Desulforamulus hydrothermalis Lam5 = DSM 18033: one gene and its partner. The protein of the gene in region 2 interacts with the protein of the main gene of each other region in a pairwise test. Links are inferred from orthologs where the notes say so. Each region holds a gene or a part of one and is shown on either strand. Other genes may lie near its edges. The genes, in order: def and rplD.

Region 1 (16,371 bases), on a different replicon or contig from region 2:
ATTGTGTGCAGCATACTGACATAATTTGGCCGTTCTGTTCGCTTTGTTGGGTGCTAAACAGTATAAAAAATTAACCGCCCAACGGTTAGGGCGGGCAAACAAAACAACCCTGCCACCGAGAAAATCGGCTGACCAGGGTTGTTTGGCCGGAAAGTTCTGTTTTTATATTACACTTATTTTACAGCGGCCAGAATATCTGCTAAAACTTTGCTGATTTCTTGATCGCCGTTAATGTTTTTCAAAATTCCCTTTGCAGCATAATAGTCAATCAGGGGTTTGGTTTTTTCAATATAGGCATTTAAACGGGTGCCCACGGATTCTTCGTTATCGTCCGAGCGCTGGTACAGCTCACCGCCGCAGGTGTTGCATTTGCCTTCTTCTTTGGGAGGATTAAAAAGAACGTGATAGGAAGCGCCACAGCCTTTGCAAACCCGACGGCCAGTTAAGCGGGCCATTAATTTTTCCAGGGGTACTTCAATATTAATTACGCCGTCTAACTTAATGCCCATGTCCTGCAGGGTAGCATCCAGGGCGGCCGCCTGCTCAACAGTGCGAGGGAAGCCGTCCAACAGGAAACCTTGTTGGCAATCCGGCTGGGACAAGCGATCTTTAACCATACCAATTACTACTTCGTCAGGTACCAAGGCACCTTTATCCATGTATTCCTTGGCTTTTTTGCCCATTTCGGTACCTTCCTTAATTGCTGCCCGGAACATGTCGCCGGTGGAAATGTGGGTAATGTTTAATTCCTTAACCAATACTTCTGCCTGGGTGCCTTTGCCGGCGCCGGGGGGGCCCATGATTAATAAATTCACAACTATCCCTCCTGAATTAATTAATAAGCTCGTGCCTAATGATATTGTATATTATATCACAAACCGGTCAATATGAATTAGCAAGAAAAAACAAAAAATGTTTCCATTGGAAAGCGCCACACTTAAGTTTATAATAAAGAAAAATATGATGAAAGGAATGTAAAACCATGACTGTCAATGTTGACAAGTTTGTTCAGGAGCACCAGGAGGAAATTATCGCCCTGGTTAACAACAGTTTAAACCGGGCCGGTGATATAGTGGCCAAAAAGGTGCAATCAGGTGAACTGGGTGCCACTCTGCAAGATGTTTTGCCGGTCATGCTGTATGAGATATTACTCACAAATACCGTGGCAACCCTGCGGCTGGTGGCAGACATGCTGAATAACAGCACCGGACTAAACTAAAAGTTTTATCATTATCCTGACGGCATTAAGCAGTTAAACCCGGGGGCGTATCTGACAGCCGGTCATACTGCTGACGTAAACAGTTTTTAACCTGCCGGTGATGGCAGTATATTTTGTAACGGTGCAAAATAAAAAACATCCCGTTTCACTATAAGAGTGGACGGGATGCTTGTTTTTGGTGTTATATTGCTGTAGAAGTCGGGTGGCAGAACCGGAAACGACTTTGGGAAAAGCTACTTGGTTTCTTCTTTGGCAAAATCTTCTTTGGTAGCCCCGCAGGCACATTTCTGGGGACGGCAGCGGCCTTCTTTGGTGGCACCGCATTTTTGACATTTCCATACAGCCATTTATCTCAGCCTCCTTTTACTATAGAGTTTTTTGGGATCCGGTCATAAGCCGGCCGCTAACAGATAGCTGCTGTGGCTTGTTCGGCTGCCCGGCGGATATCATGTACCGCTTGCGCAGGATCAGGCGCCCCGAAAACGGCCGAACCGGCCACCAATACCCGGGCGCCCGCCCGGGCTACCAGAGGAGCTGTCTCGGCATTGATGCCGCCGTCCACTTCAATTTCAGCGGTCAATCCGTTTTGCTTGATTAAGCGGGAAAGTTCATCGATTTTAGGCAGTACCTGGGGAATAAATTTTTGCCCGCCAAAGCCGGGATTAACCGTCATTAATAAAACCAGATCCAGCAAAGGTAAGATGTATTGTATAACATTTAAAGGCGTATGGGGATTTAATGCAACCCCGACTTTCGCCCCGGTTTCCTTAATTTGCGTGACACAACGGTGCAGATGGGTGCAGGCTTCGGCATGAATACAGATTAAATCGGCCCCCGCTTGTACAAAGTCGTCAATATATCGTTCGGGTTGTTCAATCATCAAGTGAACATCAAAGAACATTTTGCTGTGCGGCCGCAGTGCTTTGACAAGCAATGGTCCCAAGGTAATGTTCGGAACAAAATGACCGTCCATCACATCAATATGAAGGTACTCGGCACCGGCTTGTTCAACCTTTTGCACAGATTGGGCAAGATGAGCAAAATCTGCTGATAAAATTGACGGTGCGATTTTAAGCATATTATTAGTATCTCCTCTCCTGCTGCAAAACTTCCTCTAAAAACATTAGGTAATGTTGGTACCGGGTCTGATTGATCAATCCCTGCGCTACGGCTGTTTTAACGGCACAATGGGGTTCGTGGCAATGCAGGCAGCCTTTAAATTTGCACTCTGCCGCACAGGCAGCAAATTCCGGAAAACAATATCCCAGCTCTTCCCTTTCCATGTCAGGCAAATCCAAACTGGAAAAACCCGGAGTATCCGCTACAAAACCACCGTTCGTAAGTGGCAACAATTCAACGTGACGGGTGGTATGTTTACCTCTTCTCAACTTATAGCTGATCTCGCCGGTTTTTAACTGCAAACCCGGCTGCACGGCATTTAGCAGGCTGGACTTTCCTACTCCGGAAGGGCCTGCCAGTACGGAAGTTTTGCCCGCCAGCAATTGACGCAGGTCATCAATACCTTCATTGTTTTGGGTGCTGGTAATAACCGTCGGATAACCTATTTTGCGGTACAACCTGAGCCACTCGTGATCACGTCGGCCGCTCAACAGGTCTGCTTTATTTAAGCATACCACCGGAGCCACACCGGCATGCTCGGCTAAAACCAAAAACCGGTCCAGCAGAGCCAAGTTTGGCTCCGGGTCCTGGACGGCAAAAACAATCACCGCCTGGTCTATATTGGCCACCGGGGGGCGAAAAAGTTCTGTTTTGCGAGGCAGCACTTCATCGATGCGTCCGGTGTTACCTCTCACGGGTGTTACCCTGACACGGTCTCCCACCAAAGCAGCGGCACCTTTTGCCAAACGAAATTTGCCCCGCAAGGTACACTGCCAAATTTCCGCGCCCTTTTGGACATAATAAAATCCACCGTAGGCCCTAATTAAAACCCCTTCAAACACGCAATTACCCTCTCCTTGACCAGGACATCAGATTTCCTTCTCATCCACCAAATTTCCGTCTATATACACCCTTACTTTGGCCTTGCCATAAACCCGTATACTCCTTGAGATCTGATCTCCCGGCTGCTGGGTACTGATGTAAGGGTAGTATTTGCCCCTGACGTCTTCGGTTTCTATCTTAACTTCGTGGGTTTGTCCGTCGTCCGGCACAGTAATGCGTACGGTTACCTCCCGGGCGGTTGGTCCGGGGCCTTTGCTCAGAATTAGATTAACCTTAGTGCCCTCTGCCACCTCTTCTCCGGCGCCGGGCTGATGAGCAATAATTTGGCCGCTTAAATAATCTAAACTTTCCGCCTGGCTGATTACATCGCCCAGTTCCAGCCCTGCTTTATTTAATTCCGTGCGGGCGGCTTCCTGGGTCAAACCCACCAGATTGGGTACCTTTTGCACCGCCGGTTGCGGGCCCTTGCTGATAAACAATTTGATGCGACTGCCTCGCGGCGCTTGAGTATTGCCTGCAGGTTCCTGGGCAGCAATTTTATCAGCCGGTATATCATTGCTGAATACAGGTTGCGGTGTATCTACCTGGAATCCTTCGTTCTCCAGCAGTAACCGGGCTTCATCAAAATACCGGCCGGTGACGTCCGGTACTTTTACCAGATCCGGTCCTTTACTAACCACCAGCAGGATGGTGCGGGTTACTTTAATCTTATCATGGGCTTTCGGATCCTGGAGGATTACTACTCCTTTCTCTGCGTTTGCGTCAAACCGCTCGTTAACAGTTATATTATTAAATCCTCTCTCTTTAAGAATCCTCTCGGCATCCTCCCGTTTAATCCCCACCACCGGCGGCACTTCCGCCTCGGCCACATTGAGGTAACTGTTCAAGGCAAACAGCAGGCCGCCTGTTAACAGCACAACCAGCAACCCCAACACCCCCCAGGCGGCAGGTTTTAATCCTTTACGTTTGTTCCGGGTATGGGTAAGTGCCGCAGATCTGGCTTTGGCTTCTTCTTTAATTAGGTTGGGGCCGGGCAATACCCTGGTGTGCTCGTCTTCTTGGTCATAAAGCGCCATGTTTCTGGTTTCTTCGCTGATGGAAACCAAATCCTCAGCCAAGGCCCGGGCACTTTTGTGCCGTCGCTCGGGCAATTTATCCATCGCCCGCAGCACCACCAGTTCCAGGTCTTCCGGTACGCCCGGGTTAATTTCCCGCAGGGATAAGGGCTGTTCTTGAATATGCTTTAAAGCTACGCCAATTGCACCGTCCCCCTGGTAAGGCACCTGGCCGGTGAGCATTTCATACAGTACCACGCCCAGGGCATAAATATCGGATTTCGGACCGGCCGGTTCCCCCCTGGCTTGCTCCGGGGAAATATAGTGCACTGAACCGACAATGGTATCGGTATGAGTCAGGGTGGAAGCGCTGGCTTGGGCAATGCCAAAATCTGTCAGTTTGGCCCGGCCGCTTTTAGTTATTAAAATATTATGGGGTTTTACATCCCTGTGAATTATATTGTTTTCATGGGCGTGTTCCAGGGCCTCGGCAATTTGCCGTCCCAGTTGGATAACCCTGGCAGGGGACAAGGGGCCTGCCCGGCGGATTAATTCTTTCAGGCTTTCCCCGTCCACATATTCCATCACCAGATAATGACTGCCGTTTTCCTGTCCGACATCATATATACTGACAATATTGGGGTGGGACAAACTGGCCACCGCCTGGGCTTCCCGTCGGAAGCGCCGTACAAAGTCCTGGTCGCTGGCATACTCCGGCCTGAGAACTTTAACGGTAACCAAACGGTTAAGGAAGGTATCTTTTCCTTTCCAAACCAGCGCCATACCCCCGCCGCCCAATTGTTCCAATATTTCATAACGGTTACCCAGAAGTTTGCCTATCATCACTGTCTCACTCCTATAAGTTCTCGCTTCTCAAATACGCTGCCATTACTTCTCTGGCGATGGGAGCCGCCACACGACTGCCGGAACCGGACTTTTCCACAATTACAGCCACTACTACTCTGGGTTGATTGGCAGGCGCAAAGCCGACAAACCAGGCATGGGGCAAACTGTGAGGCTGCCGGACGGTTTTGGTCTCGGCGGTGCCTGTTTTCCCAGCTACCTCCACCCCCGGGATAGCCGCCGGGGAAGCGGTACCCCATTTAACGGCAGCTATCATCCCTTGCTTAATTATCTCAGTCACCGTTGGATCGGCGGCAGTCTGCCAGACACTGCTTGCGGTAACCCGCAGCACTTGACCGTCCGCCCTGCGAACTTCTTTTACCAGGTAAGGCTTCATAATTACACCGTGGTTGGCAATGGCTGCTCCCGCCAGCGCCATATGCAACGGGCTGATTAAGGTATCCCCCTGACCAAAGGAGGTTTCCGCCAGCTGGCTCCGGCTGCGTCGCTCAGGGACAGCCAGAGTACCGGGACGTACCGGTATCCCTAAATCGGGATCTTGATTAAGACCAAATCTCTTAAAAGTATCGCTGAGTCCCTGCCAACCCATTTTTACTCCTGCCGTGGCAAAGTAGGTGTTGCAAGAAACAGCCATTGCTTTAATAAAATCTACCGTGCCGTGAGCCCGGTTGTCGGCTATCCGGTTGCCGTCTACCGTCACATAGCCGGGACAATCAACGGTTGAGGACGCTTGAGCAGTTGCCCGGGCCAAGATGCCTGCCCCGGTAATGATTTTAAAGGCCGACCCGGGGGGATAGGCCCCTTGGGTCGCGCGGTTAAGCAGGGGGGCGTTTTCCTCATCAAGGTTTAAGCCCTGCCACACACCGGGCCGGTCAATGGCATTGCTGTCAAAGGCCGGTGAACTGACCATGGCCAGTACTGCACCGGTTTGCGGATCCAGTGCCACCACCGCCCCCCGCCTGCCCTTTAAGGCCTGCCAGGCTGTTCTTTGCAAAGCAGCGTCCAGGGTCAGCACCAGATCATGCCCCCGGGGGCGGCGGTTTAATACTTTATCCAACAGGTTATTCAAAGTGTCTGCCTCGGTAAGGCCCAATAATTCCTTACTGTAGGAAGCCTCCAAACCGGCGGCGCCATATCTCTCAGAAACATAACCCACCACGTGGGCAAAGGGAGAAATATGGTTTTCTGTTAAATAAATCCTTTTTCCCCGCTCCCCTAACCATTTTGTTTCCGCCAGTACAACACCCTGCCGATCATAGACGGTGCCTCTGATTATACCGGCTTCTCTGGCTGCCAAACGGCGGTTTTGCGGGTGTACAGCCAGCTCCTGACCTTGCTGCAAAACCAGGTAGCTTAAATATAAAATCAGCAAAATAAAGTTACACAGCAAAAAGTAACCCAGATTTCTAATATTATGCTGCATGGTTACGGTTTACCTCGTGGGAAATATTAAGGAGCAAGCCCAGCAACACAAAGTTGGCCACCAGGGAACTGCCGCCGTAACTGATAAAGGGCAGCGTTACCCCGGTCATGGGCAGCAGCTTAATCACTCCTGCAATAATAATAAAGGTTTGCAGCCCCATGAGGGCCGTTAAGCCAACGGCTGTCAAGGCAGCAAAATCATGGCGGGCCGCCAGGGCAATCAGCAGGCCGCGGTAAATAAAGCACATATAAAGCAGCAGTACTGCACAGCCGCCCAGCAGCCCCAATTCCTCCACAATGGCGGAGAAAATAAAATCTGTATGTACGGCAGGAATTAATTCAGGCAATCCTTGCCCCAGGCCGCTGCCGGCAATCCCGCCCGATCCCAGTGCAAACAATGATTGAATAATTTGATACCCTTTCCCCTCCAGAAAAGGCCAGGGATTTAACCATATTTCCACCCTTGATCTCACATGGTCAAAAATATGATAAGCTGCGGTTCCTCCCAGGAAAAATAAAGCTAATCCTATGCCCACATAAAACATGCGGGCGGTAGCAACATATACCATAGCCAGAAAGGTGCAAAAATAAATCAGTGCAGTTCCCAGATCCTTTTGGAAGACCAGTATTAGCAGGGAAATCCCCCACATCACCACCAGGGGACCATACTCGCGGACGCCCGGTATGCTGATGCCAAAAATTTGTTGCTGGCCCGCCGATAAAATTCTCCTGTTTTCTGCTAGAAAACCCGCCAAAAACAAAACCAATAATATTTTAACAAATTCTGAGGGCTGAATTTGTAATATGCCAAGATTTAACCAGCTGCGGGCACCATACTGTTCCTGGCCGAAAAAGATAGGCAGTACCAACAGCAGTACACCGACAGCAGCATAAATATACTTGTAATCAGCCAACCAGTCCGGTTTCCTGAACATGGTGGTCAGGATGACCAGCACCAGTAAACCAATTAATAACCAGGCAAACTGCCTCTCGGCATACTGGGGACGCAAACGAAACAGAAAGATTAAACCCAGGGCAGTTAAGCCGGCTGTAATAGGCAATAAATAAGGATCACAGCAAAATCCGGCCAGCCGCCAATACACACTGATCAGCCAAAAACCAACCATAGTACCGACACTTAGCAAGATAACAAACCACCAGAAGGGTAACTGTTTACCGCCGGCCAGTGACAACTGATAAACCTGCCGCAGCTCCGGGTCCCCTAAATAAAGGGTAACCAGCCCTACAGCCAGATAAGCGGCAATGTAATACAACAAGGTTCGTTCTTCTTTACGCAGGTTGGCTGTCAAATGGCTGTACACCTCCGAAGGTTACTCCATTTCGACCAGAATCATAGTAATATTATCATGCCCTCCCCGTGCCAGGGCAGTATCCAATAAAAGCTTAACCGCAAGGTCTAAATCTTTTTGAGCCAGAATGGTTGATTTTATTTCTTCGGGCCGCATGTGGTTAACCAGGCCGTCAGTGCATAATAATATTTTGTCTCCGGGCTGCAGCCGACGGTTGTAAAAATCAAAGGTAACGGCCGGCGCAGTTCCCATGGCCCGTGTTAAAACATTACGCTGGGGATGACAGAGGGCCTGTTCTTCGGTAATACCGCCATGGCGGAGCATTTCCCCGACCAGGGAATGGTCGTCCGTAAGCTGGATAATGTCATCATCCCTTACCAGGTAAGCCCGTGAGTCGCCAATATGGGCAATAAACAGTTGGTATTCCTGAAAGAGGCCGGCGGTAACGGTTGTGCCCATGCCGCGGTATGCCTCAAATTCACTGGACAGCCGAAAAATCCTTTGATTAGCTTCCTGTAAAATACGCTGGATAGAGGCTTGGATATCTTTCGTTGTCTTTAATGCTTGTCGCAAATTTTCCGCCAGGTAATTAAGGGCCGTGCTGCTGGCAATTTCTCCTGCCTTGTGCCCTCCCATGCCATCAGCCACAGCAAACAGGCCAATATCCGGGCAGGCGCACAGACTGTCTTCATTGCCGGCTCTCACCCGTCCGACATCAGTAATTTGACTCCATTTCATACGCCCACCTCACAAATCGAAAAATAACTTCACCAATTCTAATACGGTCTCCGTTGGCCAGTACAGTAGGTTTTGTCAGCGGCATTTCATTAAGATAAGTGCTGTTTAAACTGCCTAAATCTTCTAACCAATACTGACCCTGTTGATAAAAAATACGGGCATGTTCATGGGAAGCATGCGGACCGCTGAAAATAATATGATTACCCGCTCCCCGCCCCAGCCTGGTTACGTCGCCCAGGGGATAGGTGTCACCGGGCCGGATTTCTTGATCAGCGGAGGTCACCACCTGTAAAACCGCACCGTCGCCCCCGCAAACCGCCGGACAGGAAGGCACGCGTTCCACCGGCTGCCGGTTTTCCCGGGCATTCTCCCGCAGACGGTCGAACATGCTGACAGTTAAGCGAAAAATAAATAAATATAGTAAAATTAAAAAGATGGTTCTTAAGACGGTTATGGCCAGTGACAGCACTTTAAATCTCCTTAAAAATAAGAACTGTATTACCCACCGTAATGACGTCGCCGGTAGTTAATTCTGTTTTATCTACAGGCAAACCGTTCACATAGGTTCCGTTGGTACTGTTGAGATCGGTCAGCCAAAAACGGCCGCCTGTTTTTTCTATTTGGGCATGCCTTCTGGACACGCTGCTGTCTGCCAGAACAATGTCGCAGGTATCACGGCGGCCAATGCTGGTGCGGTAATCGGTCAAGGGAAATTCTTTGCCGGCATCCTTTCCTTCCTCAACCACTAAAACCGCCGAATATTTTGGCTTGACATCAAATAAAGGAGCAGTGTCCGATAAAGGCCTGTAATCTATAGTATCCTGATTATCCGTCGGCAGAGTTGCAGGGGGGGTACCGGCATGGTCTGCCACCTGTCCTGTATCCGGCACACCAAATTTACTTTCTATCACAATATCCCCTGCTGCCACCTTTTCCCCCTCGGCAAAAGTAATACGAGGCCGTCCAACCAGGGTAAACTTTTTTTCCGACGCTTTTTGTACCAGGTAGTCTGCCAGTTCTTCCGACAACAGGGCAGCCATAGGGAAGATCGCTTGATAATCCGCTGTATGCAGTTTTACGGTATATTCATTGGGTACGTAGACATGGGAAACACTAACCCGCCGTTTATCCCGCATCGCCCGGGCCAACTTTTTGGCTATGTCCGTGGGCTGTACCCGGGCATCAGCACTGAACTTATCTTTAAAAAAACCTTCAATGTACTTTTCCAAACTGCTTTCCAGCCCCGCGAACAGTCGCACGTCAGTCACCTCCCGGCTTTTGCTTTTCATACCGGCGTCTTAATTGGCCGCAGGCGGCATCAATATCACCGCCCATTTCCCTTCGGACGGTAACATGCAAGCCTCCTCGGCTTAAAATAGCACGAAACCTTTCGGTTTGGGCCGGCGAAGACCGCTGAAAGCCCCGTTCCTGCACCGGGTTGGCTGGAATTAAGTTAATATGACACAGCAACCCTTTTACCAGAGAGATCAGTTGCCTTGCATGTTCTTCCCGGTCATTGACGCCGGCCAGCAAAGCATATTCAAAAGTAATCCGCCGTCCGGTCAGGTTTACATAATCATGGCAGGCCTCAATTAACTGCGCTAATTTATAGCGGCGGTTAATCGGTACCAGTTGATCCCGTAAAGCGTCATTGGGTGCGTGCAGTGAAACCGCCAGCGTGAGCGGCAGTTTTTTTCGAGCCAGTTCCCGCATACGGGGTACCAAACCGCAGGTAGAGAGCGTGATATGGCGGAAACCGATATTAAGGCCGTATGGGGCATTGATATTGGCTAAAAATTTTAATACATTGTCGTAATTATCTAAAGGTTCTCCGGTGCCCATGATGACTATGTGGCTGACCCTCAGCCCGCTGTCCTGCTGAATGCCCAATACCTGATCATATATTTCGGCCGGGCTCAGGTTGCGCACCAAGCCGCCCAGGGTTGAGGCACAAAACAAACAACCCATGCGGCAACCTACTTGAGTGGAAACGCAGACAGCATTGCCGTAACTATGTTTCATTAAAACACTTTCCACCGCATGCCCGTCCGTCAGGGTAAACAGATATTTTACGGTGTCGCCGTCGGCTGATTGCCGGCGAACTGCCATTTGAGGGGAACTTAGCCAGGCCAGCTCAGCCAGCTTGCTTCTTAATTCTTTGGACAGGTTGGTCATTTCGCTAAAACCGGTTATCCCTTTAGCAAAAATCCAACGGCAGATTTGCTCCGCCCGGAAAGGCTTTTCGCCTAATTGGCTGAGAAGTTGCTGCAGCTCGGTCAGGTTTAAATCCTTTAAATTAACTTTGGAGTTGCTATTTCTACACATTTTTACTCAAATCCTTTTTTTCTCAAGCGAGCCAGGAAAAACCCGTCCATGCCGTGGACATGCGGCAGTAATTGCAAATATCCCCTGGCAGCGGTTGCTTCCCGGTCTAAACCCGGCGGCAGGAACTGTCTTAGGTCACCCAGGCTGAACTCCGGATGGTTCGCTAAAAAGTCCTCCACGACCCCCAGGTTTTCTTCATGGGAGATGGTGCAAGTGCTGTAAACCAGCACCCCGCCGGGGCGCAAGCATTTGCTCGCAGATGTCAAAATCTCCTTCTGCAGCTTAACTATACCCGGCAGCTGGCAGGGGTCTTTGCGCCAGCGGGCGTCCGGTCGTCTCCTTAATACGCCCAGACCGGAACAAGGGGCATCCACCAACACATAATCAGCCCAGCCTTGATATTCCTGATGGATGTCCCGGGCATCCGCCACTTTGGTTTGAATGGAGTTAATACCCAGGCGCCGGCAATTGTCATTTATTAAATCCAGTTTATGGGCGTATAAATCAAAAGCTAAAATCTGACCCGAATCACCCATTAACTGAGCCAGGTGGGTTGTCTTGCCGCCCGGTGCTGCCGCCACATCAATTACCCGGGCTCCCGAAGCCGGATTTAAGACATGCGCCACCAACATGGAACTTTCATCCTGCACCTGAAATAAGCCTTCCCGGAATGTTGTCAGCGATCGGTAAGATAAAAAACCGCTTAAATTTAATCCTTCCGGAGCGTAGGCAGTAACAGTTGCCTTAACCCCTTCATCCTGCAGGCGCGCCTGCAGTTCCTGCCGCGAAATTTTTAAAGTATTGGTGCGCACCGTATTGGGAGCCGGACTGTTGTTGGCCTGACACAGGGCAATGGTGGCTGAAAAACCAAACTCTTTTAACCACCGTTCCACCAGCCAGGTGGGATGAGAATATTTAAGAGCTATAAAATCTACCGGGTCTTGCTCGGGATCAGGAAAATCCAAATTATCCCGTTGTCTTACCACATTGCGCAACACCCCGTTAACAAAATTGGCTGCACCGGCATGGCCGTATTTTTTAGCCAGGTTGACAGATTCGTTACAGGCTGCAGAATCGGGTATCCTGGGCATAAACATAATTTGATAAGTCCCCATGCGCAGAATGTTGCGAATCCAAACGGTTTGCGAAGCCAAGGGCTGCTTTAAAAAATGGGCCAGTATCCAGTCAATGGTATTTAAATGTCGCAATACCCCATAAACTAATTCTGTGGCAAAAGCCCGGTCCAATTTGCCGGGCTGATATTGTTCAAGCACCTTATTGAGAGCAAGGTTAGCGTAAGCACCTTCTTCTTCCACTGCTTTGCCAACCAGCAGAGCCAGCTCCCGGGCGGTGATATTTTTCAATTTTTCATCCCTTCCTCATACCTGTCAGTGGTGCAGCCCAAAAAGAATTCAACAGCCCGGCTGACGCCGGCAATATTAACCGAAGTATTAAAACAGGGTCCATAGGGGCGATCATTTAACACGCCCAGCACCGGTATTGGGCTGCAGTCCTGAATACCGCTGGCCAGGTCCCTTTCACAGGCAACCGCCACAATGGCCCTGGGCCGGTACTCTTTAACAAATTTACGGGCCAGGGTGCCACCGGTGGCTACCCCTACTCGGATACCGTATTTATCACGCAGCATCAGCAGATCAGCCACTTTACATTTGCCGCACCGCCGACAGTTATTGATATCGTGGGTCACCTTGTGGGGACAATGGCTCTCTTGCAGGCAGTGGGGCGCCAGCAAAAGAATTTGCTCCGGGCGCAAAGCCTGCTGATTGGTGCGTACCAGCTCATTATTAACTTCAATAAAAGAATTTTTTATTTTATCTGTATCTATTTTAAAAAGACGCCCCAGCCCGATGGCAAAGGGAAACAGCGCTGACATGGCAACGCGCATCAAAGGCTGCAGCGGTCTGATGGTTTGCGCCAGCCAGATGGTTAGAACTATGCCGCCGATGCCGAAACCTACCGCTAAAATGGCCAGAATAACCAAACCAACCACCGCGATTAAAATTACCTGATGCAGCAATGTCGTAGGGTGATAAAGCAGGTACCAGACGGTTCCCGCCAGCAACCCTACCACCAGCAGGCTGGCCACCAGCAACCCTAAGAACAGTCTTTTGCGAACCTGTGGCGCCTGCATTTGACCGGGAGTAATCATGACCGGAACATTCCTCCCCCACCCAAAACCGTACCGGGAGCAATAGGTTTTCCCCGCAGGAAATCTTCAGCCGCCATTTTTTTACTGCCCTGCAATTGCAATTCAGAGATTAATAGGTGTCCACGACCGGTTTGTACTAGTATGCCTGAAGAACCGGCTTCTAAAACAGTACCCGGCTGCGCGGCGACAGTTTCTGACGAAATCTCCCGCGTCCGCCAAATCTTTAATATTTTGTCTTCCCAGGTGGTATAGGTGCCCGGCCAGGGATTCATGCCCCTGACCTGGTTATGGATGTCTCTGGCCGGCCTATCCCAGTGTATCAGTTCATGTTCTTTTTGCAGCATGGGGGCATAGGTGGCTTGGCTGTGATCCTGGGGTGTCCTGGGCGCCAAACCTTGTTCCAGTAAATCAATGGTTTTTACCAACAGTTCGGCCCCAACCAGGGCCAATTGATCATGCAGCATCCCCACTGTATCATCCGGTCCGATAATCACTTTTTGCTTTAAAATCATATCGCCGGTGTCCATGCCTTGATCCATAAACATGGTGGTAACACCGGTTTCCGTTTCCCCGTTAATGACAGCCCAATGGATAGGAGCAGCACCCCGGTAACGGGGCAACAAAGAAGCATGCAGGTTAATGCAGCCCCGGGGGGGCAGCGCAAGGACGGCCGGCGGCAGAATTTTGCCGTAAGCCACCACCACCAGACAGTCCGGCCGGAGTTCTTGCAAGTTTTGTACAAACTCCTGGGTTCGGATGCTGTCCGGCTGCAGTACCGGCAAATGATTGGCCAGTGCCAGCTGTTTTACCGGCGGCGGTTGCAATTGCTTACCCCTGCCCTTAGGTTTGTCCGGCTGCGTCACCACAGCCACCACCTGCTTGCCGGCAGCCAGCAAAGCCCGCAGGGAGTATGCAGCAAAATCCGGTGTACCCATAAAAACAATGCGCATAAAACTGTCTCCTCTGGCTGATTTATTCTGCTTTACGCAGGTTGCTGGCTTTGTCTACAAAAATAATGCCCTCCAGGTGATCAATTTCATGTTGCAAGGCACGGGCCATAAAGCCTTTTGCTTGGTAAACCACCTCTTTGCCTTGGCGGTTTAATCCCTTGACAATTAATTTATCCGCCCTGGCCACCTCACCAATCATACCCGGTACCGAAAGGCAACCTTCCGTATCCACCGCCTGGCCGGATGCTTCCACTATTTCCGGGTTGATTAACTCTACCAACCCCTCACCTACGTCCACCACGATAACACGCTTAGAAACTCCTATTTGGGGTGCGGCCAAACCGACTCCTTTGGCTGCGTACATGGTGTCGGCCATGTTGTCCAGTAGTTTTAAAATATGGGGCGTTACTTCTTTAACCGGCTTCGCCTTTTCCCGCAGCACCGGATCACCGATTTCTACAATTTGATAAACAGCCATTATCTGGTCCTCCTGTTCTTAAGCAAACCTTTTTATTATGAAGTATCTTTGGGAGCCCTTTTTAATTCCGCCGGCAGGCTATAAGTTAAGCGGGTCTACATCGATGCTCACGGCTACTTGCTTATATCGGGTGCCGGCTTGTTCCAATACGGCAGCTGCCAAGCGGCGAATATCCCGGCTGGCCATGCCTTTAAGAATCAGCTGCCAGCGGTAACGGTTCTTAATGCGGGGAATGCCCGCCGGGGCAGGGCCCAGTATTTCCCAGTCCCGGACCGCCAAATTTCTGCCTGCCTCAGCTAAACGTTCCTGCCAGTATTGGGCAGCTGCCATAACATCACCTTCATTAAGGCCGGTAAACAGTATCTTGATTAAATAGCTGAAGGGCGGGTATCGCAGCGAGCGGCGCACCGCCATTTCTTTGTGGTAAAATCCCAGGTAGTCATGGTTTTGTGCCGTAATAATGCTGAAATGTCCGGGATCATAGGTTTGAATAATTACTTCGCCCGGTTTGCTGCCCCGGCCGGCCCGGCCGGCCACCTGGGTAAGTAATTGAAAAGTTCTCTCGGCAGCACGGAAATCCGGCATATGCAGGGTAATATCCGCACTGATCACACCAACTAAGGTTACCTGGTGAATATCCAGCCCTTTGGCTATCATCTGGGTACCGATCAACACCTGGGCGTCCCCGTGTGCAAACTCATGCAGCAACTGCCGGTGGGATCCCTTACGGGCGGTAGTATCAGCATCCATACGCAAGACCCGGCAGTCTGGGAAAAGTCGTTTCACTTCTTCTTCCACCCGCTGGGTACCCACGCCGAAACTCCGTATGGTTTGCCCGCCGCAGCAAGGGCAAATACCGGGCGCCCGGGCAGCATGACCGCAATAATGGCATTTTAGCCAGCCGTCACTGTGCAACGTGTAAGAAATCTCACAGCGGGGACATTTCATAACCCCGCCGCACTGCCGGCAGATCACCACTGTGGCCAGTCCCCGGCGGTTAAGAAATAAGATGCTTTTTTCTCCCTTGGCCAATCGCCCGGCCAGGGCGTTTTGTAAAGCAACGCTAAAAATGCTTGTGTTGCCTGCGGCCAGTTCCTTGCGCAGATCAATTATATGTACTTTGGGCAGTTCCCTTTGATCCACACGTTTGGTCATGGTAATTAAGCCGTAAGGACCGCCTGGCCTGGCCCTGCAATAGCTCTCCAAGGCCGGGGTAGCACTGCCCAGCACCACCACTGCTTTGTTTTGGGCAGCCCTTTGCAGCGCTACCTCACGGGCATGGTACTTAGGGCTTTCTTCCTGTTTATAAGAATGTTCATGTTCTTCGTCGATGATAATTAACCCCAAATCAGGCACCGGAGCAAAAATTGCCGAACGAGCACCTAACACTACCGCAGCCTGGCCTGCACGAATACGCGCCTTTTCGGCATATCTTTCCCCCTGGGACAGGGCACTATGTAGCAGGGCCACCTGTTGGCCAAAGCGAGCCCGAAATCTTTCAACCATCTGGGGCGTTAATGAGATTTCCGGCACCAGCACAATGACCTGCCGCCTCATGTTTAAGGTTTCGTCAATCAGCCGCAGATATACTTCTGTTTTACCGCTGCCGGTGACACCATGCAACAGCCAAGCGGAGGGGCCGGCTGCCCGGAGGGCTTGCCGCAGTTGGCTGACAGCCAATTCCTGCTCAGCAGTTAGTGGGGGTATAGCCGCGCGGGGCATCGCCTCATGTCCGCCCGCCTGCACAGCTGCCGCCTCCTTGAGGAGGCCTTTAGCCAGCAGTGCATTAACAACTGCTGCCGATACCCCTGCCTTCGCCGCCAGTTGGCTTTTGGTTAAACCGGGACAAGCCCGGGCCGCTTCCAGGGTTATTTTTTG
Region 2 (13,728 bases):
CCTCTGTGCCGGATTCAAACACATTGAGGGCATCCACATTAATGGCAGTGATTTTCTTTTTAAAGATATTGGTGAAGCCCCGTTTAGGGAACCGGCGCTGCAAAGGCATTTGACCGCCTTCAAAACCAGGGCGTACACCGCCGCCGGATCTTGCCTTTTGACCTTTATGTCCTCTGCCGGCGGTTTTACCTAAACCGGAACCGATACCCTGGCCCTTGCGGGTTGCTTTTCTTCTCGCTCCGGGGGCTGGTCTTAATTCGTGGAGATTCAACCGGTACACCTCCTTTAGGCTTCCTCAACCTTAACCAGGTGAGCAACTTTATTGATCATTCCCCTGATGGCGGGAGAATCACTTTTTTCCACTACACTATTGGTCTTACCCAAGCCAAGGGCGCGGACAATTTTCCGCTGTGCCTCCGGCCTGCCGATAAGACTGCGTACCAGTGTGATTTTCAGCTTGGCCATTGTCCGTCCCCCTAACCTAACAATTCTTCCACTGTTTTGCCACGTAAGCGGGCTACTTCTTCAGGGGTCTTAAGTTTTTTAAGACCGTCCATAGTAGCGTTAACCATGTTGTTGGCATTGTTGGAGCCCAGGGATTTGGTTAAAATATCCCGAATCCCGGCCAGTTCCAAAATTGCCCGCACAGGGCCGCCGGCAATAACTCCGGTACCTTTGGCGGCAGGCTTCATTAAAACTTTGCCGGCGCCAAAATGGCCCACTACTTCGTGCGTAATGGTTGTGCCATGTAAGGGCACTTTAATCAGATTTTTCTTGGCATCTTCAACACCCTTGCGGATGGCTTCGGGAACTTCTGCCGCCTTCCCTAAGCCGGCTCCCACATGGCCGTTGCCGTCGCCGACCACTACCAGGGCGGAAAAGCTAAAGCGCCGGCCGCCCTTTACAACTTTGGCTACACGGTTTATATACACAACCTTCTCGGTTAGTTCCAACTTGCTGGCGTCAATTCTTGCCATGAGTCGTTGCTTCCCTCCTTTGTCTTAAGACTAGAAGTCCAGCCCTGCTTCTCTGGCACCTTCTGCCAGAGCTTTGACCCGGCCGTGATAAATATAGCCGGCCCGGTCAAATACAACCTGCTTAATGCCTTTCTCCAGGGCCTTTTTACCGATTAAGTTTCCGACAGCTTTGGCAGCCTCAATATTGCCGCCGCTTTTCAGCTGACCTTTTAATTCCGGCGATAGGGTTGAAGCAGCAATCACTGTCACGCCAGTTTCATCATTGATGAGTTGGGCATAAATATTGTTCAAGCTGCGGAACACATTAAGACGAGGTCTTGCCGCTGTGCCCACAATTTTATTCCGTACTCTGCGACGACGTTTTGCACGTATCGCTTTACGGTCAATTTTGGTAAGCAACCGAGTTCAACTCCTTCCCTATTTCTTACCTTTACCGCCGGCTTTACCTGCCTTACGGCGGATAACTTCGCCTTCGTATTTAATCCCCTTGCCTTTATAAGGTTCGGGCTCACGCACAGCACGAATATTGGCTGCCAGTTGGCCCACTGCTTGTTTATCGGCCCCTTTAACAGAAATCTTGGTAGGAGCCGGAACTTCAATTTCAATTCCTGCCGGGGGTTCAATTTCCACCGGGTGAGAATAACCAATGGTTAACACCAGCTTATTCCCTTGCTTGGCAGCACGGTAGCCGACACCAACCAGTTCCAGATTGCGCTGAAAACCTTTGGTTACGCCTTCTACCATATTGCTTAACAGGGTGCGGGTTAAACCATGCAGAGACCGGTGATTCTTCGCATCACTGGGGCGTTCTACCACCAGGTTGCCTTCTTCCAGCTTAATAATCATATCCCGGTGGAATTCCCGCTCCAGTTGACCTATGGGGCCTTTAACTCTGACTACATTGCCGTCAATCTGAACGTCTACACCCTGGGGCACCGGAATGGGTTTTTTACCAATCCTGGACATCAATCACACCTCCTGTTACGAACGCTACCAGACGTAGCAAACAACCTCGCCGCCCAGACCGGCTTGACGCGCTTGTTTGTCGGTCATGATTCCTTTTGATGTAGAAACAATTGCAATACCCAGGCCGCCCAATACTTTGGGAATTTGATCTTTTTTCGCATATACCCGCAGACCGGGCTTGGAAATTCTTTTCAAGCCGCTGATGACGCGCTGCTTGTTGCTGCCATATTTCAGATAAATTCTGATGACACCTTGTTTACCATCATCAATAGTTTCGTAGTCTTTAATATAGCCCTCTTGCTTTAAAATTTCCGCAATAGCCTTTTTAACGTTGGAGGCCGGGGCTTCTACTTTATCATGGTAAACAGTATTAGCATTGCGAATTCTGGTGAGGAAATCCGCAATGGGATCAGTCATGACCATGTGATGCAACCTCCTTCCTGATTACCAGCTGGCTTTCTTAACTCCAGGAATCTCTCCACGGTAGGAAAGTTCACGGAAGCAAATACGGCAAATGCCAAATTTTCTCATATAGGCATGGGGGCGACCACACAGTTTGCAACGATTATGGGCACGCACTGCGAATTTCGGTGGTCTTTTTGATTTTTCGATCATGGATTTTTTGGCCATCGAACACCCTCCTTTACCGGAAGTTAGCTAGCTTTAACAAAGGGCATGCCCATCAGTCTCAGCAGCTCTCTGGCTTCTTCGTCGGTTTTGGCAGTGGTTACGAATGTAATATCCATACCACGCACTTTGTCAATTTTATCATATTCAATTTCCGGGAAAATAAGCTGTTCCTTAAGGCCCAGGGTGTAGTTGCCGCGACCGTCAAAAGATTTGTCGGTAACGCCGCGGAAATCTCTTACCCGGGGTAAGGCAATGTTGAACAGCTTATCAACAAATTCATACATCCGTTCACCACGCAGGGTAACTTTAGCGCCAATGGTCATGCCTGCACGGAGTTTAAAGGCAGCGATGGACTTTTTGGCTTTGGTGGTGATGGGGCGCTGGCCGGTAATAGCCATCAAGTCGCCGACGGCTGCGTCAACGGCTTTGCTGTTTTGAATAGCTTCACCCAGACCAATGTTAACAACAACTTTTTCTATTTTAGGTACCTGCATAATATTCTTGTAGCCAAATTTCTGCATTAAAGCAGGTACAACTTCCTTTTGATATTTTTCCTTCAGCCTTGCCACGTGTTCTCCTCCTTTCCGGCGCCCTTGTTAGCTGAGACTTTCCCCGCAATGCTTGCAAACCCGCTCTTTGTTGCCGTTATCCAGAATCTTTTTCTTAATTCTGGTGGGTTTGTTGCATTTAGAGCAATACAGCATAACGTTGGAGCTATGGATGGGGGCCTCTTTTTCCACAATGCCGCCCTGGGGCATCTGGGGAGTGGCCTTCATGTGACGCTTGACAATGTTAATGCCTTCGACAATCACGCGGCTTTTAGCCGGTTCAACGGATACTACTTTACCCTTCTTGCCGGCATCTTTACCGGTGATGACAAGTACAGTATCGCCCTTGCGAACGTGAACTTTCGGCATGTCGTTCATACACCTCCTGTTTGAGGTGAGAGGTGGAAGACAGAGGTTGGATCGATTTTCTCTCCTACCACTCTTACCTCTTGCTTTAAGCCACTAGATAACTTCAGGTGCCAGGGAAACGATTTTCATAAAGTCTTTTTCACGCAGTTCCCGGGCCACAGGTCCAAAAATACGTGTACCCCTGGGGGTTTTATCGTCTTTAATAATAACGGCTGCGTTTTCATCAAACTTGATGTATGAGCCGTCCGGCCGGCGTACTTCTTTGTTGGTGCGGACAACTACGCACTTAACCACATCACCTTTTTTAACAACGCCGCCGGGTGTAGCTTCTTTAACGGAAGCTATGATAATATCGCCAACGCTGGCATAACGACGCAGGGATCCGCCCAGCACACGGATGCACATTAACTTGCGAGCCCCGGTGTTATCTGCAGCTTTTAAAATGGTTTGCACTTGAATCACGGCATAAACCTCCCTTCGTACCCGGTATCGGCCAAAACCTTACAGTTGTTCTGCCCGTTCCAGGATTTCAACAACACGCCAGCGCTTATCCTTGGACAGCGGGCGGGTTTCCATGATACGAACAATATCGCCAATGCGGCAGCTGTTTTCTTCATCATGGGCTTTAAATTTCTTTGTTTTACGAATGGTGCGGTTGTACAGCGGGTGGCGCACACGATCCTCAACTGCTACCACAACAGTTTTTTCCATTTTATCGCTTACCACTCTGCCCTGGCGAACCTTACGCATATTACGCCCTTGCTCCACCATCGTACCTCCTTCCTGGTCGATGACAATTACCGGTTACCGGCTTAGCGAATGCCAAGTTTTCTCTCGGTTTGTACAGTTTTTAAACGAGCAATTTTCCGCTTGCATTCTTTAATCTTCATGGGGTTATCCAATTGTCCGGTTGCCAATTGAAATCTTAACTTGAAGAGCTCGTCTTTGGAGTCATCTATCTTCTTAGCCAATTCGGCATCAGTAAGATCTCTGATTTCCTTAGCTTTCATTGGCTTCACCTACTTCCCCACGTTTTACGAACTTGCATTTAACAGGCAGCTTGTGCATAGCCAAGCGCATGGCTTCACGGGCAGTTGCTTCGGGAACCCCGGCAACCTCAAACATAATCCGGCCCGGCTTAACTATAGCCACCCAGTGCTCCGGAGCACCCTTACCGGAACCCATGCGGGTTTCAGCCGGTTTTTGGGTGATGGGCTTATCCGGGAAAATGCGAATCCATACTTTACCACCACGTTTGATATAACGGGTCATGGCAATACGAGCAGCTTCGATTTGACGGTTAGTAATCCAACCTGCTTCCAGGGCCTGGATCCCGTATTCGCCGAAGCTTACTTCTCTACCGCCTTTAGTAACACCGCCGTTGCCACGGGGACGGTGCTGCTTGCGGTACTTAACCCTTTTCGGAATAAGCATCGGTTACTCGCCTCCTTGACCGGCTGCGGTTTTCTTCGCTTCCGGTAAAACTTCTCCTTTGTAAATCCATACTTTAACGCCAATTTTACCGTAGGTTGTATTGGCTTCGGCAAACCCATAGTCTATATCTGCACGCAGGGTATGCAGGGGTACTTTTCCCTCGCTGTACCATTCGGTACGCGCAATTTCGGCGCCGGCCAAGCGACCGCTGCAGGCAATTTTAATGCCCTTGGCGCCCATTCTGAGGGATCTTTGAACGGTTTGCTTCATGGCCCGGCGGAATGCCACCCGTTTCTCCAGTTGTGCAGCAATGTTTTCAGCCACCAGTTGGGCATCAACTTCCGGATTTTTAATTTCTACAATGTTAACATGAACTTGCTTGCCGGTCATTTTTTCCAGCTCTTTTCTAAGAGCTTCCACTTCAGCACCGCCACGACCAATTACAATGCCCGGTTTAGCGGTATGAATAGAAATCTTAACCCGGTTAGCCGCCCGCTCAATTTGTGTTTTAGAAATACCGGCCTGGTAAAGCTTGCCTTTGATAAACTGACGAATCTTAACGTCTTCAATCAGCAAATTGGAGTAATTGCGCTTATCAGCAAACCATTTACCTTCCCAGTCTTTGATTATGCCAATCCGCAAACCCTTTGGGTTAACCTTCTGACCCACGCAATTATCCCTCCTTTTTGTCCGAAACCACAACTGTAATGTGGCTGGTTCTTCTTTTAATAATATCCGCACGGCCCATGGCTCTGGGCATCATACGCTTCAGGCTGGGACCCTGGTCTACATAAATTTTGGTAATGACCAATTCATCTTTATCCATGTCATAGTTATGTTCCGCGTTAGCAGCAGCAGACTTGACTACCTTGGTAACGGCAGCGGCAGCTTTGTTCGGGGTGTAGCGCAGGATGGCCAAGGCCTCGTTTAACTTTTTGCCCCGAATCAAATCTACTACCATGCGGGCCTTACGCGGGGATACGCGGATAAATTTGGCGACTGCTCTCGCTTCCATCGTTTAGCCCCCTCTTATGGTTACTTAACACCAGTGGAACGCTCGCCGGCGTGTCCTCTGTAGGTACGGGTAGGTGCAAATTCACCCAGTTTGTGTCCAACCATATCTTCTGTAATATATACCGGAATATGCTTACGGCCGTCATATACTGCAATGGTATGGCCAATCATCTGCGGGAAGATGGTGGAACGGCGGGACCAGGTTTTGATAACCTTTTTTTCACCCTTCTCATTCATCTGCTCAATTTTTTTTAACAGGTGATCGTCAATAAACGGTCCTTTTTTAAGAGAACGAGCCATTATGAACCTCCTTCCGGATCATGCTCATGTTCCAAATTCACGGGGCCGGGCGTACAACGACCCCATGCCTTTATTTACTGCGGCGTTTAACTATCAGGCGATCGCTCTTTTTCTTACCGCGGGTCTTAACGCCCATTGCCAGTTTACCCCAAGGAGTAGAGGGTTGACGGCCGATGGGGTTACGTCCTTCACCACCGCCGTGGGGGTGATCAACCGGGTTCATAACTTTACCGCGTACTGTGGGTCTGATACCCAGGTGACGGGCCCGACCGGCTTTACCAATGGTAATGTTTTCGTGTTCCAGGTTGCCAACCTGGCCGACAGTGGCGCGGCACTCCTGCAGCACCAGCCGCATTTCGCCGGAAGGCAGGCGCAGGTTAGCATACTTGCCTTCTTTCGCCATTAACTGGGCAGCAGCACCGGCAGAGCGAACCAGTTGGCCGCCGGCCCCCGGGTACAGTTCAACGTTGTGTACCATGGTGCCCACCGGAATGTTGCGCAGGGGCAGGCAGTTACCCACTTTAATGTCTGCATTGGGGCCCGATTCAACGGTCATGCCAACTTCCAGGCCTACGGGAGCAATAATATAGCGCTTTTCACCGTCCACATAGTGCAGCAGGGCAATGCGGGCGGAACGGTTAGGATCGTATTCAATAGCTGCAACTTTAGCCGGAATACCGTCTTTGTTGCGCTTAAAATCAATAATGCGGTACATCCGCTTGTGGCCACCACCCTGGTGCCGTACGGTAATGCGGCCCTGGGCGTTGCGTCCTCCGTTCTTTTTAAGAGGCTCCAGCAGAGATTTTTCAGGTTTGGTCTTGGTGATCTCGCTAAAGTCGGGGACGGTAACAAACCGGCGGCCAGGTGAGGTAGGTTTATAAGATTTTACTGCCACCTGGGCTTCCCTCCTTACAGTCCTTCAAAGATCTCGATCTTGTCGCCTTCTCGCAAGGTAACAATGGCTTTTTTGCGTTCAGGTGTTCTGCCGATGAATTGGCGCACACGCTTAAGTTTGCCCTTCACCCGCATGGTGTTAACCTTTTCCACCTTGACCTTGAAGATATCCTCAACAGCCTGTTTAATTTCGGTCTTATTAGCTTTCAAATCAACAATAAAGGTGTATTTGTTATCGGCTAATAAACGGGTACTTTTTTCGGTAACCACCGGCTTGATGAGGATGTCGCGCGGATTTTTCATTACGCCAGCACCTCCTCGATCTTAGCCACGGCGTCCTTGGTAATAACCAGTTTGGTGTACTTTAACAGGTCATAAACATTAACGCCTTCAGCTTTTAAGGGTTTTACCCCGGCAATGTTGCGAGCGGATTTTTCCACATTAACATCCCGCTCGGCTGTTACAACCAGCGCCTTGTTAGCGTTCAGGTTGTTCAGGATGCGCACCATTTCTTTGGTTTTGGGAGCATCTATGGTAAGGGCATCCAATACAATAATGTTATTGCTTTTAACTTTGCTGGAAAGCGCGGATTTCAGAGCCAGCCGGCGTACTTTCTTGGGCAAGGAGAAAGAGTAATCACGCGGATGGGGTCCGAAAATGGTGCCGCCTTTACGCCAAAGAGGAGATCTGATGGAACCTACTCTGGCACGGCCGGTGCCCTTTTGGCGCCAAGGCTTGCGTCCGCCGCCGCTGACCTCTGCTCTGGTTTTGGTATCATGGGTACCTTGACGCTGGTTGGCAAGCTGCATGGTTACGGCATCATGCAGGACGGATTCGTGGGGCTCGATGCCGAACACTTCGTCCTTCAGCTCCACTTCGCCCACCTGTTCGCCGTTGACGTTATATAAAGCTACTTTAGGCATTGGATTCACAGTCCTCCTTTCGCTGCGCCACCGCTACTTGGCCTTGACGCTGTTTTTAATCAGTAACAGGCCGCCCCTTGGGCCGGGTACTGCACCTTTAATGGCCAGCAAGTTGCGTTCGGCATCCACCTTAACAACTTCCAGGTTTTGTACGGTTACCCGTTCAACACCATAGTGGCCGGGCAGCTTTCTGCCTTTAAAGGTTCGGGCAGGGCCTTTGGCTGCGGAGGAACCGGGCCGACGGTGATATTTTGAACCATGGGCCATTGGTCCGCGGTGGAAGTTATGGCGTTTAATGCCGCCGGCAAAACCGCGTCCTTTGGAAGTTCCTACAACGTCCACCTTTTCCCCGGCGGCAAAGATGTCCGCTTTGATTTCTTGACCTACTTGATATTCTTCAAGGTTTTCTACCTTGATTTCCCGCAGAAAACGCACCGGACGCACGCCGGCCTTGGCCAGATGGCCCTTGATGGGTTTGTTGATCAGGTTTTCGCGTTTTTCGCCAAAGCCCAACTGAACGGCTGCATATCCGTCATTCTCGGGAGTTTTTTTCTGTACCACCAGGCAGGGGCCGGCTTCTACAACAGTTACCGGGATGGCCACACCTGCTTCGTTAAAAATTTGGGTCATGCCCACTTTTTTGCCAAGAATACCTTTTGGCATGACAAAACACCTCCTGTTATAGTCAGAGGTTAGAAGCCCGTGGGTCCCCCCAGGGCTTCTAACATACACTCTCGGGGTCAGATTACAGCTTTATTTCAATATCCACGCCAGCAGGCAGATCCAGGCGCATCAGAGCGTCAACCGTCTTGGGAGTGGGCTCCAGGATATCGATTAAGCGTTTGTGCACACGCATTTCAAACTGTTCCCGGGAGTCTTTATTTACGTGGGGGGAACGCAAAATGGTGTAAACACTTCTTTCGGTGGGCAGAGGTACCGGACCTGCCACCTGAGCACCGGTCCGCTTGGCCGTTTCAACAATTTTGCCGGCGGACTGGTCAAGCATTTGATGATCAAAGGCTTTCAGCCTGATTCTTATTTTTTGGCTTTTCATACTTTCTTTCTCCCTTCGTCCGATTTGCGGACTGCTCCGTGAAAATTACCTCACAAGGCGAGCAACCTTCCACTTCATCGCTAGTCGACCGGAAGCCCGGCGTTTCCTGCGGACTGGCCGCCCGCCGGGCCGGTTCCACGACCGGCTAAAATTACTCGCGGATGGCGGTTACTACGCCGGCGCCTACAGTACGGCCGCCTTCACGGATAGCAAAGCGCAGGCCTTCCTCAATAGCGATGGGGGTGATCAGGTCCACCTTCATCTTGATGTTGTCCCCGGGCATGACCATTTCTACGCCTTCCGGCAGTTGTACCACACCGGTTACGTCGGTGGTACGGAAGTAGAACTGAGGACGGTAGCCGTTAAAGAAGGGGGTGTGACGGCCGCCCTCTTCTTTGGTCAGGACGTATACCTCTGCTTCGTACTTGGTGTGGGGCTTAATGCTGCCGGGTTTTGCCAGCACTTGGCCACGCTCGATTTCTTTACGGTCAACACCGCGCAGCAGGCAACCGATGTTGTCACCGGCTTGCGCAAAGTCTAACAGCTTGCGGAACATTTCTACGCCGGTTACTACGGTCTTGCGGGGCTTGTCGTTAAGACCGACGATTTCCACTTCATCCTGTACTTTTACTTGGCCGCGCTCAACACGACCGGTAGCCACAGTACCACGGCCGGTAATGGAGAACACGTCTTCTACCGGCATCAGGAAGGGCTTATCAACATCCCGCTCAGGGGTGGGAATGTAGGAGTCTACTGCATCCATCAGCTCCCAGATCTTGCCGCACCATTCGCACTCACGCTTGCCGCAGCCGCACTCCAGGGCTTTCAGGCCGGAACCGGCAATAATGGGAGTGTCGTCGCCGGGGAATTCATAGGAGTTCAGCAGTTCGCGCACTTCCATGTCCACCAGCTCAAGCAGTTCGGGATCGTCTACCATGTCAGCTTTGTTCAGGAATACCACAATGTAGGGTACGCCTACCTGACGGGACAGCAGGATGTGCTCACGGGTTTGCGGCATCGGACCGTCAGCGGCGGATACAACCAGGATGGCGCCGTCCATCTGGGCCGCACCGGTAATCATGTTTTTAACATAGTCAGCGTGACCCGGGCAGTCAACGTGAGCATAGTGACGATTGCCGGTTTCGTATTCTACGTGGGCGGTGTTAATGGTAATACCGCGTTCACGCTCTTCGGGAGCGTTGTCAATTTCGTCGTAACGCTTAACTTGGGCGCCGCCGGTGGTAGACAGAACTACGGTAATGGCGGCGGTAAGGGTGGTTTTGCCGTGGTCAACGTGACCGATGGTACCAATGTTTACGTGGGGTTTGGTACGTTCAAATTTAGCCTTAGCCATGGTTATTACTTTCCTCCTTGCTCACACGCGAAAGAATCTTTCTGCTTATCCTTTTCGCTTAGCGATAATGCCTTCGGCAATATTTTTGGGAACTTCTTCATAGTGGTCGTGCTGCATGGTGTAGGTGCCACGACCCTGGGTTTTGGAGCGCAGGTCCGTGGCATAGCCAAACATTTCTGCCAGGGGGACGTAAGCGGTGACAACCCGTGCGTTACCCCGCTGACCCATTTCTTCAATACGGCCGCGGCGGCTGTTCAAATCGCCGATAACATCTCCCATGTACTCTTCCGGAACCACCACTTCAACTTTAAAGATGGGTTCCAGCAATACCGGGTTAGCTTTTTCGGCTCCGTTTTTAAAGGCCATCGAGCCGGCAATCTTAAAGGCCATTTCCGAGGAGTCCACCTCGTGGTAAGACCCGTCATAGATGGTAGCCCGGATATCAACCATGGGGTAGCCGGCCAAAATACCGTTTTCCATAGCTTCTTTGATACCGGCATCTACGGCAGGAATGTACTCTTTGGGTACTACGCCGCCGACAATTTTATTAACAAACTCGTAGCCCGGGCCACCCGGCTCCATCGGCTCCAGTTCGATCCACACATGACCGTACTGGCCTTTACCGCCGGACTGACGCACAAACTTACCTTCTGCCTTAACGGCTTTACGAATGGTTTCTTTATAAGCCACTTGGGGCCTTCCCACATTGGCCTGCACCTTAAATTCGCGCATCAGTCGATCCACGATAATTTCCAGGTGCAACTCGCCCATGCCGGAGATGATTGTCTGACCGGTTTCTTCATTGGTGCTTACCCTGAAGGTAGGATCCTCTTCGGACAGTTTGGTTAAGGCAACACCCATTTTGTCCTGGTCAGCTTTGGTTTTTGGTTCAATGGCCACGGAAATAACCGGATCAGGGAATTCCATGGATTCAAGAATAATGGGATGCTTTTCGTCACAGAGTGTGTCACCGGTGGTGGTGTCCTTCAGTCCTACAGCAGCGGCAATATCTCCGGCAAACACCTGAGGAATTTCTTCCCGGTGGTTGGCATGCATTTGGAGAATACGGCCGATTCGTTCTTTCTTACCCTTTGTGGTGTTGTACACATAGGACCCGGCGTTTAATACGCCTGAGTACACCCGGAAGTAGGTCAACTTGCCTACATAGGGGTCTGACATGATCTTAAAGGCCAACGCAGCAAAGGGCTCGCTGTCGCTGGAAATCCGTTGATCGGCAGCGCCGGTATCGGGATTAATGCCTTGAATGGCCGGCACATCAGTGGGGGCCGGCAGGTAATCCACAATGGCGTCCAATAAGGGCTGCACACCTTTGTTTTTGAACGAAGAACCGCACAGTACCGGGGTAATTTTAACCGCCAGGGTGGCTTTGCGAATTGCCAGTTTAATTTCTTCTTCACTTAACTCTTCGCCTTCCAGGTACTTCACCATCAGTTCTTCGTCAAACTCCGCCACCGCTTCCAGCAGCTTTTCCCGGTATTCAGCCACCAGCTCCGCCATATCGGCCGGGATTTCGGTTTCTTCGCTCTTGGTGCCGAGATCATCGACATAAATAATTGCTTTGTTGGTTACCAAATCCACAATGCCGCGGAACTGATCTTCGCTGCCAATGGGCAATTGAATCGGTACCGGATTGGCACCCAGTCGGTCTTTAATCATGTTTACGCCGTTAAAGAAATCAGCGCCCACGCGGTCCATTTTGTTGATGTAAGCAATTCTGGGCACGCCATATTTATCGGCCTGCCGCCAAACAGTTTCAGATTGGGGTTCTACCCCCCCGACCGAACAAAACACAGCCACCGCACCATCTAACACCCGTAGCGAACGTTCTACCTCAACTGTAAAATCCACGTGCCCGGGTGTGTCTATAATGTTGATACGGTGATTTTTCCACTGGGCAGTGGTAGCAGCAGATGTAATGGTAATGCCCCTCTCCTGCTCCTGTACCATCCAGTCCATGGTGGCTGCGCCATCGTGTACTTCACCAATCTTATGAACTTTCCCGGTGTAGAACAAAATACGCTCTGTGGTAGTGGTTTTTCCGGCATCAATATGGGCCATTATACCAATGTTGCGGGTTCTTTCCAAAGGAAACTGTCGGGCCATAATGATCCTCCCTTACCACCTGTAATGAGCAAACGCTTTGTTGGCTTCTGCCATTTTATGTGTATCTTCGCGCTTCTTAACGGTTGCTCCGACGTTATTTGCTGCATCCATAATTTCTGCAGCCAGTTTCTCAGCCATCGACTTGCCGGCACGCTTGCGGGTAAACATTACCAGCCAGCGAATACCCAGGGTTTGACGACGCTCTGCCCGAACCTCAACAGGCACCTGGTAGTTGGCACCACCGACACGCCGTGCTTTTACTTCCAGGACAGGCATCGCGTTTTTCATGGCTGCATCAAAAACTTCCAAAGGGTTTTTGCCGGTTTTTTCCCGGATTATTTCAAATGCTTCGTAAACAATTCTTTCTGCCAGACCACGCTTACCTTCCAGCATAACCTGGTTAATAAGCTTGGTAACCACTTTGCTGCCATACACAGGATCGGGAAGCACTTCCCGCTTGGGGATTCCACCTCTTCTTGGCATCATTTCTCCCCCCTTTACCCAGTAATCTCTTTTATATTTGAAAGTAAAAATTATATTTTAACTTTATTTTTTCGGACGCTTGGCCCCATACTTGGAACGGCCGCGGTTGCGGTTTTGCACACCGGCGGAATCCAGCGCACCGCGTACGATGTGATAACGCACGCCAGGCAGGTCCTTAACACGACCGCCACGCACAAGCACTACCGAGTGTTCTTGGAGGTTGTGGCCAATGCCCGGAATGTATGCTGTAACCTCAATGCCGTTGGTTAAACGAACACGGGCCACCTTGCGCAGGGCAGAGTTGGGCTTTTTCGGGGTTGTGGTGTAAACCCTGGTGCAAACGCCGCGCTTTTGGGGGCATTCCTTCAGCGCAGGGGCTGTGGATTTGTACACAACCTCCTCACGGCCCTTGCGAATCAGCTGGTTAATGGTAGGCATCTCTCTCTACACCTCCTCTCGAAGTTCTGCTTGGTCGAGGTTCGAGACTCGAGGTTCGAGGTTCGATGCTAACGAATGGTTCTTTAGACCGAACTTCGAACTTCGAACCTCGAACTTCGAGTTAAAACTCAGTAATAGAGGCAATGGCACAGCCTACGTCAATGCCGCAGGCTCTGCCCAAATCTTTCATGCTGTCCACTTTAACAGTGGGTATGTTTTT

Evidence for each region.
Region 1: the proteins of rplD (region 2) and def interact in binary tests that used the Escherichia coli proteins (3 or more experiments, as listed by UniProt). The link is inferred for Desulforamulus hydrothermalis Lam5 = DSM 18033 from one-to-one orthologs.

What each region holds. Positions count from the first base shown.
Region 1 is NZ_CAOS01000003.1:109,882-126,252, forward strand. What follows is about bases 12,766-15,610. They hold def (peptide deformylase), read right to left. Parts: upstream 14,494-15,610; coding sequence 14,038-14,493; downstream 12,766-14,037. Other genes in these bases: DESHY_RS01730 (DUF116 domain-containing protein), read right to left, coding at 12,766-13,065; fmt (methionyl-tRNA formyltransferase), read right to left, coding at 13,062-14,015; priA (replication restart helicase PriA), read right to left, coding at 14,572-15,610. Also shown: DESHY_RS01670 (adenylate kinase), read right to left, coding at 174-815; DESHY_RS01675 (hypothetical protein), read left to right, coding at 983-1,219; DESHY_RS14790 (RCKP-type rubredoxin-like domain-containing protein), read right to left, coding at 1,453-1,566; rpe (ribulose-phosphate 3-epimerase), read right to left, coding at 1,623-2,297; rsgA (ribosome small subunit-dependent GTPase A), read right to left, coding at 2,302-3,180; pknB (Stk1 family PASTA domain-containing Ser/Thr kinase), read right to left, coding at 3,208-5,079; DESHY_RS01695 (peptidoglycan D,D-transpeptidase FtsI family protein), read right to left, coding at 5,093-6,523; DESHY_RS01700 (FtsW/RodA/SpoVE family cell cycle protein), read right to left, coding at 6,513-7,832; DESHY_RS01705 (Stp1/IreP family PP2C-type Ser/Thr phosphatase), read right to left, coding at 7,854-8,570; DESHY_RS01710 (FHA domain-containing protein), read right to left, coding at 8,548-9,039; DESHY_RS01715 (FhaA domain-containing protein), read right to left, coding at 9,041-9,829; dual-specificity RNA methyltransferase RlmN, read right to left, coding at 9,831-10,895; 16S rRNA (cytosine(967)-C(5))-methyltransferase RsmB, read right to left, coding at 10,898-12,259; more of DESHY_RS01730, read right to left, coding at 12,256-12,765; more of priA, read right to left, coding at 15,611-16,371. UniProt on the Escherichia coli protein: Removes the formyl group from the N-terminal Met of newly synthesized proteins. Requires at least a dipeptide for an efficient rate of reaction. N-terminal L-methionine is a prerequisite for activity but the enzyme has broad specificity at other positions.
Region 2 is NZ_CAOS01000007.1:40,294-54,021, reverse strand. What follows is about bases 6,246-9,207. They hold rplD (50S ribosomal protein L4), read right to left. Parts: upstream 8,056-9,207; coding sequence 7,435-8,055; downstream 6,246-7,434. Other genes in these bases: rpsJ (30S ribosomal protein S10), read right to left, coding at 8,801-9,109; rplC (50S ribosomal protein L3), read right to left, coding at 8,089-8,718; rplW (50S ribosomal protein L23), read right to left, coding at 7,148-7,435; rplB (50S ribosomal protein L2), read right to left, coding at 6,309-7,133. Outside these bases: rplO (50S ribosomal protein L15), read right to left, coding at 1-271; rpmD (50S ribosomal protein L30), read right to left, coding at 286-465; rpsE (30S ribosomal protein S5), read right to left, coding at 477-977; rplR (50S ribosomal protein L18), read right to left, coding at 1,008-1,376; rplF (50S ribosomal protein L6), read right to left, coding at 1,395-1,943; rpsH (30S ribosomal protein S8), read right to left, coding at 1,968-2,366; DESHY_RS04880 (type Z 30S ribosomal protein S14), read right to left, coding at 2,388-2,573; rplE (50S ribosomal protein L5), read right to left, coding at 2,597-3,142; rplX (50S ribosomal protein L24), read right to left, coding at 3,170-3,490; rplN (50S ribosomal protein L14), read right to left, coding at 3,584-3,952; rpsQ (30S ribosomal protein S17), read right to left, coding at 3,992-4,261; rpmC (50S ribosomal protein L29), read right to left, coding at 4,303-4,500; rplP (50S ribosomal protein L16), read right to left, coding at 4,490-4,924; rpsC (30S ribosomal protein S3), read right to left, coding at 4,928-5,593; rplV (50S ribosomal protein L22), read right to left, coding at 5,598-5,939; rpsS (30S ribosomal protein S19), read right to left, coding at 5,960-6,238; and 5 more genes.